DNA from 3 places in the Streptomyces krungchingensis genome. Region 3 is predicted to be linked to each of the others. Evidence: riboswitches for the same ligand, from Rfam matches in the RefSeq annotation. Region 3 holds a riboswitch; each other region holds the start of a gene.
What was found. Region 3 has a riboswitch for cobalamin ahead of ACSYGO_RS05800 (CbtB domain-containing protein). Riboswitches for the same ligand answer to the same signal wherever they lie in the genome.
Positions count from the first base shown of each region.

Region 1: linked by a shared signal. The riboswitch ahead of ACSYGO_RS30365 (ribonucleoside-diphosphate reductase subunit alpha) and the one ahead of ACSYGO_RS05800 (CbtB domain-containing protein) in region 3 are both predicted to bind cobalamin.
Region 2: linked by a shared signal. The riboswitch ahead of ACSYGO_RS13340 (cobalamin biosynthesis protein) and the one ahead of ACSYGO_RS05800 (CbtB domain-containing protein) in region 3 are both predicted to bind cobalamin.

Region 1 is NZ_JBPUKY010000001.1:6,889,811-6,893,665, forward strand. It holds gene ACSYGO_RS30365 (ribonucleoside-diphosphate reductase subunit alpha) at 1-2,350, opposite strand, end outside; cobalamin riboswitch at 2,486-2,624, opposite strand; gene ACSYGO_RS30370 (GNAT family N-acetyltransferase) at 2,699-3,223, opposite strand; gene mctP (monocarboxylate uptake permease MctP) at 3,335-3,855, opposite strand, start outside.
Region 2 is NZ_JBPUKY010000001.1:2,981,988-2,985,842, forward strand. It holds gene ACSYGO_RS13330 (inorganic phosphate transporter) at 1-481, shown strand, start outside; gene ACSYGO_RS13335 (hypothetical protein) at 494-715, shown strand; cobalamin riboswitch at 978-1,118, shown strand; gene ACSYGO_RS13340 (cobalamin biosynthesis protein) at 1,229-2,191, shown strand; gene ACSYGO_RS13345 (cobyric acid synthase) at 2,241-3,749, shown strand; gene cobN (cobaltochelatase subunit CobN) at 3,746-3,855, shown strand, end outside.
Region 3 is NZ_JBPUKY010000001.1:1,273,545-1,277,399, reverse strand. It holds gene ACSYGO_RS05820 (LacI family DNA-binding transcriptional regulator) at 1-272, shown strand, start outside; gene ACSYGO_RS05815 (nuclear transport factor 2 family protein) at 369-761, shown strand; gene ACSYGO_RS05810 (ferredoxin) at 868-1,242, shown strand; gene ACSYGO_RS05805 (histidine phosphatase family protein) at 1,594-2,172, opposite strand; cobalamin riboswitch at 2,317-2,458, shown strand; gene ACSYGO_RS05800 (CbtB domain-containing protein) at 2,497-2,718, shown strand; gene ACSYGO_RS05795 (CbtA family protein) at 2,741-3,511, shown strand; gene ACSYGO_RS05790 (TetR/AcrR family transcriptional regulator) at 3,573-3,855, opposite strand, start outside.

The DNA.
Region 1 (3,855 bases), 5.6 Mb from region 3:
CAAGGGAGCAGGCGACGGCGTCGGGGTCGGCCACCTGCTGGACGGGGATGGTCTTCTCAGGCTGCGCCTGCGCCTGGGCCGCGCGGGCGATGCGGGTCGCCGGACGCGAGCGCAGGTAGTACGTCGTCTTGAGCCCCTGCTTCCAGGCGTACGCGTACATCGAGGAGAGCTTGCCGATCGTCGGCGTCTCCATGAACAGGTTCAGCGACTGCGACTGGTCCAGGAACGGGGTGCGCGCCGCGGCCATGTCGATCAGGCCGCGCTGCGGGATCTCCCACGCCGTGCGGTACAGCGCCCGGACCTCGGCGGGGATCCACGCGAAGTCCTGCACGGAGCCGCTGGAGTCGCGCAGCGCCTCGCGGGTGCGCGCGTCCCAGACGCCGAGTTCCTTGAGGTCGGCGACCAGGTAGGAGTTGACCTGGAGGAACTCGCCGGAGAGCGTCTCGCGCTTGAACAGGTTGGAGACCTGCGGCTCGATGCACTCGTACACGCCCGCGATGGACGCGATGGTGGCGGTGGGCGCGATGGCCAGCAGCAGCGCGTTGCGCATGCCGACGGCGGCGATGCGTTCCCGCAGTGCCGCCCAGCGCTCCGGCCAGGTCAGCTCGGCGTCGAAGTGGTCGGGGTGCAGCACACCGCGCGCCGTACGGGTCTTCTCCCAGGCCGGCAGCGGGCCGTTGCGCTCGGCGAGGTCCGCGGAGGCCTCGTACGCGGCGAGCATGATGCGCTCGGCGATCCGGGTGGACAGCGCCTTCGCCTCGGCCGAGTCGAAGGGCAGCCGCAGCTTGAAGAAGACGTCCTGGAGGCCCATCGCGCCGAGGCCCACCGGGCGCCACCTGGCGTTGGAGCGGCCCGCCTGCTCGGTCGGGTAGAAGTTGATGTCGACGACCCGGTCCAGGAACGTCACGGCCGTGCGGACGGTCTCGTCCAGCCGCTCCCAGTCGATGTCGCCGTTGCTCACGAAGGCGCCGAGGTTGACCGAACCGAGGTTGCAGACCGCCGTCTCCCCGTCGTCCGTGACCTCCAGGATCTCGGTGCACAGGTTCGAGGAGTGGACGGTGTGGCCCGGCTCGGCGGTCTGGTTGGCGGCCCGGTTGGCGGCGTCCTTGAAGGTCATCCAGCCGTTGCCGGTCTGCGCGAGGGTGCGCATCATCCGGCCGTACAGGTCGCGGGCCGGGATGGTCTTGCGGGCGAGCCCGGCCTCCTCGGCCTTGCGGTACGCGGCGTCGAACTCGTCGCCCCACAGGTCGACCAGCTCCGGCACGTCGGCCGGGGAGAACAGCGACCAGTCACCGTTCTCGTTCACCCGGCGCATGAACTCGTCCGGGATCCAGTGCGCCAGGTTCAGGTTGTGCGTGCGCCGGGCGTCCTCACCGGTGTTGTCGCGCAGCTCCAGGAACTCCTCGATGTCGGAGTGCCAGGTCTCCAGGTAGACGGCCGCGGCGCCCTTGCGCCGGCCGCCCTGGTTCACCGCGGCGACCGAGGCGTCGAGGGTCTTCAGGAACGGGACGATGCCGTTGGAGTGCCCGTTCGTGCCGCGGATCAGCGAACCGCGCGAGCGGATGCGGGAGTACGACAGCCCGATGCCGCCCGCGTGCTTCGAGAGCCGGGCCACCTGGTGGTAGCGGTCGTAGATGGAGTCGAGCTCGTCCAGCGGGGAGTCGAGGAGGTAGCAGGACGACATCTGCGGGTGCCGCGTACCGGAGTTGAAGAGCGTGGGGGAGGAGGGCAGGTAGTCGAGGCGGCTCATCAGCCGGTAGAGCGCGGCGACTTCGTCCACGGAGCGGATCGTGTCGTCCTCGGCGAGACCCGACGCCACCCGGAGCATGAAGTGCTGGGGCGTCTCGATCACCCGGCGGGTGATCGGGTGGCGGAGCAGATAGCGGCTGTGCAGGGTGCGCAGGCCGAAGTAGCCGAAGCGGTCGTCGCCCTCGACGTCGACGAGCGCGTCGAGGCGGGCCGTGTGCAGGCGGACGAACTCCGCCGTGCGGTCCGCGACAAGACCCTCGCGGTGGCCGACGGCGACCGACTCGGAGAAGGACGCGACGCCCTGCGAGGCGGCCTCGGCCGCGATGCTGATCGTCAGCAGCCGGGCGGCCAGCCGCGAGTACGCGGGGTCCTCGGAGATGAGTCCCGCCGCCGCCTCGGTGGCCAGCTCACGCAGCTCCGCCTCGTCGGCCCGGGCGGACCGGCCGCGCAGCGCGGCGGCCGCGACCCGGCCGGGGTCGGCGTCGGGGAGGTCGGCGGTGAGATCGGTCAGGATCCGCAGCAGCGCGGTACCGGGACCGTCCGTCTCCACCGGGGCCTGCTGCGCGGACGCTGAAGCCGGATCGGCTGGCGCGATGGTCACGTGGGGCTCTCCCTCGCTCGGCACGGGGCCTGTCGGGAGGCACGGAGGCACACGGGGGCGCCGGCCGGAGGGCAGCGCACCGCGTCCACCGGCCCATTCCGCGAGGCCCGGACGTCGTCGGCACCCGGGCCGGACGGCCGGGGTGCGCTGTCGGCAGGTCCTCGGACTGAAGCCAGCGCGTGCAGGCGGATACGCGAACACACACAAGTACACCGTTGCGGGACAGTTCCGGATTCGCACCGGATTCCCCTGCGGCGACAGCGAGCATGAGCATACATCTTGTGCCGGGCTGCGGGACCACCCCCACATGTTGTGTCGTGTCGGCTTCGGAGGGTGGCTGAAGAGCTGTCAGAGCGTCAGTTCGTAGGTGAGCAGCCGGATGTCGTCCAGCTCCGGGATCGGGTTCCAGTCGCGGCCCGGGGTGCGGGTGAAGCCGAGGCGCTCGTAGATCCGGTGGGCGGCGTGCATGGAGTGCTGGGTGGACAGCACGATGCGTACGCAGCCCTCCGTGGCCCGGGCGCGGTCGACGCAGGCGCGGACTAGTGCCTCCCCGGCACCCCGGCCGCGTGCCTCGCGGGCGACCGCGAGCATGCGGATCTCGGCCTCACCGGGGCGGGCGATGTCGGCCATGGCGCCGCCGCGCGGCACGAAGGTCACCCCGCCGAGCAGTCGCTGCGTGCCGGGCGTGGACTCGCGTTCGACCGCGACGAGCACGTCGGCCGCGGCGGCGCGCTTGGCCACGTCCCGCAGCTCTCCCAGATATGCGTCGCTCTCCCCGAAGTCGAGCAGTCCGTCGCGGAGATAGGCCTGGGCGGTGATCTCGCCGAGGCCCGGGTACTCCTCGGGACGCGCGACGCGGATGACTGTGTCCATGCGCACAGTCTGTGGGAGATCGCGGGGGAGGACCGCCGAATTTCCGGGGGGCGGGAAAAGACCGCGGCGCCCCCCTGACCGAGGGGCGCCGCGGAGTGTGGAACCGCTGGGTCAGTGGGCCGCCACCGGCAGCTCCACCTCGACCCCCGGGTCGCCCGCGTCCGCCGTGTAGTCCTCGGCGGACGTCTCGTCGACGCCGTCCGGGGCCTTGAACGCACGCAGCGCGAACGTGAGGACGACCGTCACGACCACGTTCAGGGTGAACGCCGTGAAGCCGATGTAGCCGATCTCCCCGATGCCGGGGATCTCCTTGGCGCTGCCGCCGAAGTGCTTCTGCGTCGGCGAGGCCACCCCGTACGCGGCGATCGTGCCGTAGAGCATGCCCACGGCCCAGCCGACGAGGAGCGCCCAGCGGTGGAACCAGCGGGTGAACAGGCCGCCGACCAGGGCCGGGAAGGTCTGCAGGATCCAGATGCCGCCCAGGAGCTGGAAGTTGATGGCGACCGTCTTGTCCATGGTGAGGACGAAGACCAGCGCGCCCACCTTCACCAGCAGCGAGACCAGCTTGGAGACCTTGGTCTCCTGCTGCGGAGTGGCGTCCGGCTTGATGAAGTCCTTGTAGATGTTGCGCG
Region 2 (3,855 bases), 1.7 Mb from region 3:
CCAGACCAGCGCCGCGACGGCCATCCTGGCCTCCTCGCACATCGGCTTCTCCCTCTCCACCACCCAGGTCTGCTCCGGCGCCGTGATGGGCTCGGGCCTCGGCCGCAAGGGCGGTGTGGTCCGCTGGTCGACCGCGACCCGCATGTTCGTGGCCTGGGGTCTGACCCTGCCGGCCGCGGGCCTGGCCGGTGCCTCCGCCGAGTTCCTGACCAAGCAGGGCACCTGGGGCATCGTCCTCACGGGCGTGCTGCTGGTCGCCGGCGCCGGCGTCATCTGGACGCTGTCGCGCCGCCAGCCGGTCACCGTCGACAACGTGAACGACGTCGACGCCGAGCCCGCGGGTGTCGTCACCACGGCGATGGCCGCCGTCGCCGTGCCGCCGGCCGGCCCGGTCACCGCGGCCGACACCGAGCTCAAGGCCACCATCCCGGTGCCGGACCCCGGTCCCTCCGCCGAACCCACCCGCCCGGCCACGGTGTAAGGAACGAACAGCATGAACATCGACTGGGCAGCTCTCGGCTCCGTCTTCGGAGTCAGCCTCGGGGCCACCGTGGCACTCGTCGGCCTCTTCACCCTCGGCATCGTCGGCCTCTCCAAGCGTGAGTCGGCGTCCGCCCGGGGCGACTCGGCGGCCCTCGCGGTCACCGGCGCGTACGCCTGCTTCGCGGCCTGCGCGGCGGCGGTGGCGTACGGGATCTTCATCATCGTCTCCTGACACGGGCGACGCTCCGGCGCACGAAGGGCGGGTACGGGACACGTTGTCCCGTACCCGCCCTTCGTCGTGCCGGGGCCCGCGCGCGAAGGGACGACAGGTGGTCGCGCGCAGCGGGATGCGTTCCGGGTCGCCGGAGGGCGGTCCGCGGGCCCGCGCAACGGCCCCGGCACACGGCGCAATTCGGTCTTGGCGGGCAGCCGGGCGTGGTGGCGGTGTGGGGCTCAGCACACTCTCTCCTCGCAGGTCAACAGCAAGTTGACGGCTGTTCTCGCCCCGTGGTGGACTGCCGGAGCCAAGTACGGCGGCAAGAGAGGAAGCCGGTGCAAGTCCGGCGCGGTCCCGCCACTGTCACCGGGGAAGAGATGTCCCGGGAGCCAGGAACTCTCACCGCCGGTCTAGTCGAACCAGGGCGTGGACACCCTGAGTGAGGACATGTCGCCATGCACGGCTGCCCAAGTGCTCTGCGCAGAACGCGAACGACGGTTGAGACCGACCTGACGGCCGGCTGAACCGATGCGTGCCGATCGCGTCTTCGCGTACGGCGCCGCCGCCGGCCTTCTCGGCGACCTGCTGCTCGGCGATCCTCGCCGGGGGCATCCGGTCGCCGTGTTCGGGCGGGCCGCGGGCGCCGTGGAACGGGTGTTGTGGCGGGACGACCGCGGACGGGGTGCGCTGCACACCGTCGTGTGCGTCGGCGGTGCCACCGCCCTCGCCGCCCTCGCGCACCGTGCCGTCCGGCCCTCCCCCACCGCCTCCGTCGCGCTGACCGCCGCCGCCACCTGGGCCGTCGTCGGCGGCACCACACTCGGCCGTGAGGCGCGGGCGATCGGCTCGGCGCTCGCCGCCGGCGACGTGGAGGCGGCCCGGGAACGGCTGCCGCACCTGTGCGGACGCGACCCCCAGGCGCTGGACGCCGACGGGATCGCGCGGGCCGTCGTCGAGTCCGTCGCCGAGAACACCTCCGACGCCGTGGTGGGAGCCCTGGTGTGGGGGGCCGTCGGCGGTGCCCCCGGTCTGGTCGCGTTCCGCGCCGTGAACACGCTCGACGCGATGGTCGGGCACAAGTCGCCCAAGTACCGGCGGTACGGCTGGGCTTCCGCGCGGCTCGACGACGTCGCCGGCTGGCCGGGGGCGCGCCTGACCGCCGTTCTCGCGACCGTCGCCGGTGGCGCCCCGCGCAGCGCCGCCCGCGCCTGGCGCACCGACGCCCGCAAGCATCCGAGTCCCAACGCCGGTCCGGTGGAGGCTTCGTTCGCGGGGGCGCTCGGGGTGCGGCTCGGCGGGACGCTCTCGTACGCGGGCCGGGTCGAGCACCGGCCCGTCCTCAACGGCGACGGCCGTGCGGTGGCCGTCGCCGACATCGAACGGGCCGTACGGCTGTCGCGTCGCGTGGGCTGGCTGGCGCTGGGCGCGTGCGCCGTCGGGCGGACGCTCGTCGGGCGCGCCGCCGCACGGCGGCGAGGGGCCGGGGCATGACCGGGGAGGGGTACGCCATGGATGCCGGAGCGCGCGAAGGAGCCGAGTCATGAGCGGCGGACTGCTGATCGCCGGAACGACCTCCGACGCCGGCAAGAGCGTCGTCACCGCCGGGATCTGCCGGTGGCTGGTGCGACGGGGCGTCAAGGTCGCGCCGTTCAAGGCGCAGAACATGTCCCTCAACTCGTTCGTCACCCGTGAGGGCGCCGAGATCGGGCGCGCGCAGGCCATGCAGGCGCAGGCCGCGCGCGTGGAGCCGACCGCGCTCATGAACCCCGTGCTGCTCAAGCCGGGCAGCGACCGGAGCAGTCAGGTCGTGCTCATGGGCAAGCCCGTGGGCGAGATGAGCGCGCGCGGCTACCACGGCGGCCGCCAGCAGGCGCTCCTCGGCACGGTCCTGGACTGTCTGACCGAGTTGCGGGGCACGTATGACGCGGTGATCTGTGAGGGGGCCGGCAGTCCTGCCGAGATCAATCTGCGGCGCACCGACATCGTGAACATGGGCATCGCCCGCAATGCGGGGCTGCCCGTGCTCGTCGTCGGCGACATCGACCGCGGCGGTGTGTTCGCCTCCTTCTTCGGGACGGTCGCGCTGCTGTCGCGCGAGGACCAGGCGCTCGTCGCCGGGTTCCTCGTCAACAAGTTCCGCGGTGACGTGTCGCTGCTGGAACCCGGACTCGACATGCTGAAGGACCTCACCGGGCGGCCCTCCTACGGTGTGCTGCCGTTCCGGCACGGCCTCGGTATCGACGAGGAGGACGGGCTGCGGGTGTCGCTGCGCGGAGCGGTCCGCGAGTCGGAGGTCACCGCCCCCGTCGGCGAGGACGTCCTGCGGGTCGCCGTCTGCGCGGTGCCGCTCATGTCGAACTTCACGGACGTCGACGCGCTGGCCGCCGAACCGGGCGTGGTCGTGCGGTTCGTGGACCGGGCCGAGGAACTCGCCGACGCCGACCTGGTCGTGGTGCCCGGGACGCGGGGGACCGTGAAGGCGCTGGAGTGGCTGCGCGCACGCGGACTCGCCGACGCGCTGCTGCGCCGGGCCGCCGAGGGGCGGCCCACGCTCGGCATCTGCGGTGGCTTCCAGCTGCTCGGCGAGCACATCGAGGACGACGTGGAGAGCCGCGCCGGGCACGTCGACGGGCTCGGACTGCTGCCGGTGCGGGTGCGGTTCGCGCACGAGAAGACACTGACCAGACCGGTCGGTGAGGCCCTGGGTGAACGGGTCGAGGGATACGAGATCCACCACGGTGTCGCCGATGTCACCGGTGGGGAACCCTTCTTGGACGGATGCCGGGTCGGCTCCGTGTGGGGCACCCACTGGCACGGCTCGCTGGAGTCGGACGGATTCCGGCGGGCCTTCCTGCGCGAGGTGGCCGCCGCCGCGGGCCGCCGCTTCGTGCCGGCCGCCGACACGTCGTTCGCGGCGCTGCGCGAGGAGCAGCTGGACCGGCTCGGCGATCTGATCGAGGAACACGCGGACACGGACGCGCTGTTGCGGCTCATCGAGTCGGGCGCGCCGCAAGGACTGCCTTTCATTCCACCGGGAGCGCCCGCATGAGCACAGTGTTGTTGTTGTCGACCGCCGACACGGATCTGCTGGCGGCCCGTGCCTCCGGTGCCCCCTACCGGATCGGCAATCCGACCCGGGTGGACGTCGTGGCGGA
Region 3 (3,855 bases):
TCCTGCGCGCCCGCCTCTCGGTGCCCGGTGACATCTCCGTCGTGGGCTTCGACGACAGCCGTCTGTCACGCCTCGCGCACATCGACCTCACCACCGTCGGCCAGGACATCCCCCGGCTCGCGGGGGAGGCGGTCGGCCGGGCTCTCGCGCGTCTGGAGGGCGATGCGGCCTCCGACGGCCGGCCGTCGGAGGGGACCCGCCCGGGGGAGGAGACCGTCATCGCTCCGCACCTGGTGGTGCGCGGCACCACGGGGGCTCCGGCGGGTGACTGAACGGCCACCGAGGCTGGACGGCGCCCCGTCGCATGGCTACTGTGATCGGCGAATAGTCAATTTGTTGAGTATGGGTATGAGGATGAGGTGGGCGTGATGGATTCCTTCCGCAAGGCCGTGGAGGCCGGTGACCTCGCCGCGGTCGAGGACATGCTGGCCGACGACGTCGTCTTCCACAGCCCCGTCGCCTTCAAGCCCTACCCCGGGAAGGCGATCACCGCGGCCATCCTCCGCGGTGTCACACGCGTCTTCACCGACTTCCACTACGTCCGCGAGATCGGCGGCGCGGACGGCCGCGACCACGCGCTCGTCTTCGAGGCGAAGGTCGGCGACAAGAAGATCACCGGCTGCGACTTCCTCCACTTCGACGAGGACGGGAAGATCGACGACTTCATGGTCATGGTCCGCCCCCTGTCCGCCGCCCAGGCGCTCTCCGAGGCGATGGGAGCCCAGTTCGACCGGATCGCTCAGGAGGCGGCCGGCGCGTGACGCCGGGCGGCCCGGCGCGCCCGGTGCGCACCGGGCGGCGCACGCGGGCCGCGTTCCGGACGCGGCGGAGGGGTTTGAGGCGTAGGCGCGCGGCAACCCGCGCGTTGTGACATCGACGACTTCCCAGCAGGAGCTCATCCGGTTCCTGGAGGACCGCTTCGCCTGCGCCCAGGCGTGCACCGAGTGCGCCAGGGTCTGTGCGCTGCGCGCGAGCCTCATGGATCCGGACGGACCCAAGGAACAGGACCTCGTACGCCGCAAGGGCATCCAGTGCACGGAAGTGTGCGACGCGACCTGTCTGGTGCTGTCCGAGGGGGTGCACCGGGACGAGGCCGCCGTCCGTTCCCAGGTGGAATGGTGCCGCGACGTCTGTCTGGAGGGCGCCCAGGTCTTCGACGAGTACGACGGTGCGCAGGACGCGGCGAAGGAGTGCCGTGCGTGCGCGCAGGCGTGCGCGGACTTCCTCGCCGTCCTGCGCTGAGCGCCGTCCCGGCCGTCCTGCGTTGTCCCGGCCGTCCTGCGGCGTCCCGGCGGTCCTGCGGCTTTCGGGCCCCCGGGCTGAGCGGCGTCCGAGCCGTCCTGCGCCGAGCGTGGCCGGCCCGCCCGACGCTGAGCACTGTCCGAGCCGTCCTGCGCTGAGCGTGGCCGCACCGCCCAACGCTGAGCACCGTAGGGGCCGTTCCGGGCCGAGTGCCGTCCGGAGCCGCCCGCTCGCCCGCCGGGGCGTGGGTGGGAGCGGCACGGCGCGACGGGACCGCAACCACCGGGCCGGGACCGGCGCTCCGGCCGACGACCCGAACTCCGGCCGACGACCGGCGCTTCGGTCGGCAGGTCAGGCCGGCTCCACCAGCGGCCGCCCCGCGCGGACGTTCCAGCGTCCCGATCGCCCGCTGAACTCGGTGGCGGTCAGGGGCGGTACGTCGACGCGCCAGAAGGCCGCGTCCGGCGCCCCCAGAACGCGCACCAGCGCGGCCCGTACGACCTCCGGCTCCACCACGGCGACCGTCCGGCCCGACGTGTGCGCGGTGCCGTCCAGCCAGCCGGCCACCCGGTCGCAGAACGCTCGTACCGACTCGCCGCCGTGCGGCGCGGCCCCGGGGTCGGCCAGCCAGCCCGCCACCGCCTCGGGCTCCTCCGCGCTCACCTCCGCCAGCGTCGCACCGCGCCAGCGGCCCACGTCGAGTCCGGCCAACTCGGTTGCGTCCGGAACGTCTTCGAGGCCGAGCGCGTCGGCGGTCTCGCGGCAGCGCACGACGGGGGAGACCCACAGCCGCTCCGCGGCCGGCAGCCGTCCCGCCGCCGCCCGCGCGAGCCGCAGTCCGGACGCGTCGAGCGGACGTCCGTCGTCGAAGCGGGCCTCGCGCAGCGCGGCGCCGAGCGCGGCTGAGATCAAGATCACTCGACTTGTCATGTCCTCACTCTCATGGGTTCTCGTGGTGTCCACCGGCCCGAAAAGCCTTGCGGGGCAAGGGAATCCGCCGCACACCGGGTCCGTGGGGCGCGCCCCGTGCTCCCCCGTGCGCCCTTGGCCGGAACCCTCCGACGCGGTACCGTCGCGTCGAAATCGACGACGGCTCGGCGGAAGCCCGGTGGAAATCCGGCACGGTCGCGCCACTGTAAGCCCAGCACGAACCCCCCTCGCCAGGGGCGGTGAGGGCCGGGGCAAGTCAGACCCGCGGCTGTCGTCCAGTGCACCACCGGAATGGGACGCGAGTTCCCCAGGAGGTTCTGCCCCATGGCGCAGTCCGTTGCTCAGCCGACCGCCACACCCACCGCGGTACCCGCCAAGCTGCCGATCGGCGCGATCGCCCCCTGGGCGGTCTTCTTCGGCATCCTGATGCTGGTCCTGCTCTACTTCGTCGGCGCCGAACAGGGCGCCACCGCAGTCGTGTCCGGCGAGAACGTCCACGAGTGGGTCCACGACGCCCGCCACCTGCTCGGCTTCCCCTGCCACTGACGACCACGGGACGTACGAGCCGATGAATTCCGCAATCGTAAGAAATCTGCTGGTGCGTGGCATGCTCGCGGGACTCGCCGCGGGCCTGCTCGCCCTGGTCGTCGCCTACTTCCTGGGCGAGCCGCGCGTCGACTCGGCGATCGGCTACGAAGAGGCGCACTCCCACGCGCACGAGCACGGCGTGGAAGCGGTGTCCCGCACGATGCAGTCCACCGGCGGCCTGGCCACCGGTGTCCTCGTCTACGGGGTCGCGTTCGGCGGTATCGCGGCCCTCGCGTACTGCTTCGCGCTCGGCAGGATCGGCCGCTTCGGGCCGCGGGCGAGCGCGCTGCTGCTCTCGGTGGCCGGCCTGCTCGCGGTCTATGTCGTGCCGTTCCTGAAGTACCCGGCCAACCCGCCGTCGGTGGGCGATCCCGACACCATCGGGAAGCGCACGACGCTGTACTTCCTGATGATGGTGCTCAGCGTGCTGCTGGCCGTCGCGACCGTCATCCTGGGCAAGCGCCTCGCGCCGCGCCTGGGCAACTGGAACGCGACGATCGCGGCGGGCGCGTTCTTCGTCCTCGCGATCGGTCTCGCCTACGCGTTCCTGCCGGCCGTGAACGAGGTTCCGAAGGACTTCTCGGGCACCCTGCTCTGGCAGTTCCGACTCGCGGCCCTCGCCATCCAGCTGACCCTGTGGACCGCCTTCGGGCTCGTCTTCGGGTTCCTGGCCGAGCGGGTGCTGGCACCGAAGCCGGCCGCCGCGGGCGGTCAAGAGGTCACCGCGGGGGCGACTCCCGTGGCCCACTGAGCGGTGACGGAAGGGCGGCCCCGGTCCTCGACCTGGGCCGCCCTCCTCTGTACGCCGGACGTCAGGCCGGCCGGATCAGCAGCTCGAAGCCGTCCAGCAGCGCCGTGAGGCCGATGTCGAAGTGCTCGTCGATCTCCGTGTCGTCGGCGGCGCGGGCCAGGATGTTGTAATCGGGCGACTCGGGCGCCGGTTTGCGGCTGCGGCTCTGCGAGCCCAGCCGCACCACCGCCAGACTCAGTGCGTGCCCGATGGTGAACTCGCGCAGACAGCGGGCGATCTGCAGGGCACGGGTCGGTGTGAAGCCGCCGGCCTGCAACAGTTCGATGATGCGTACGCCGGTGTCG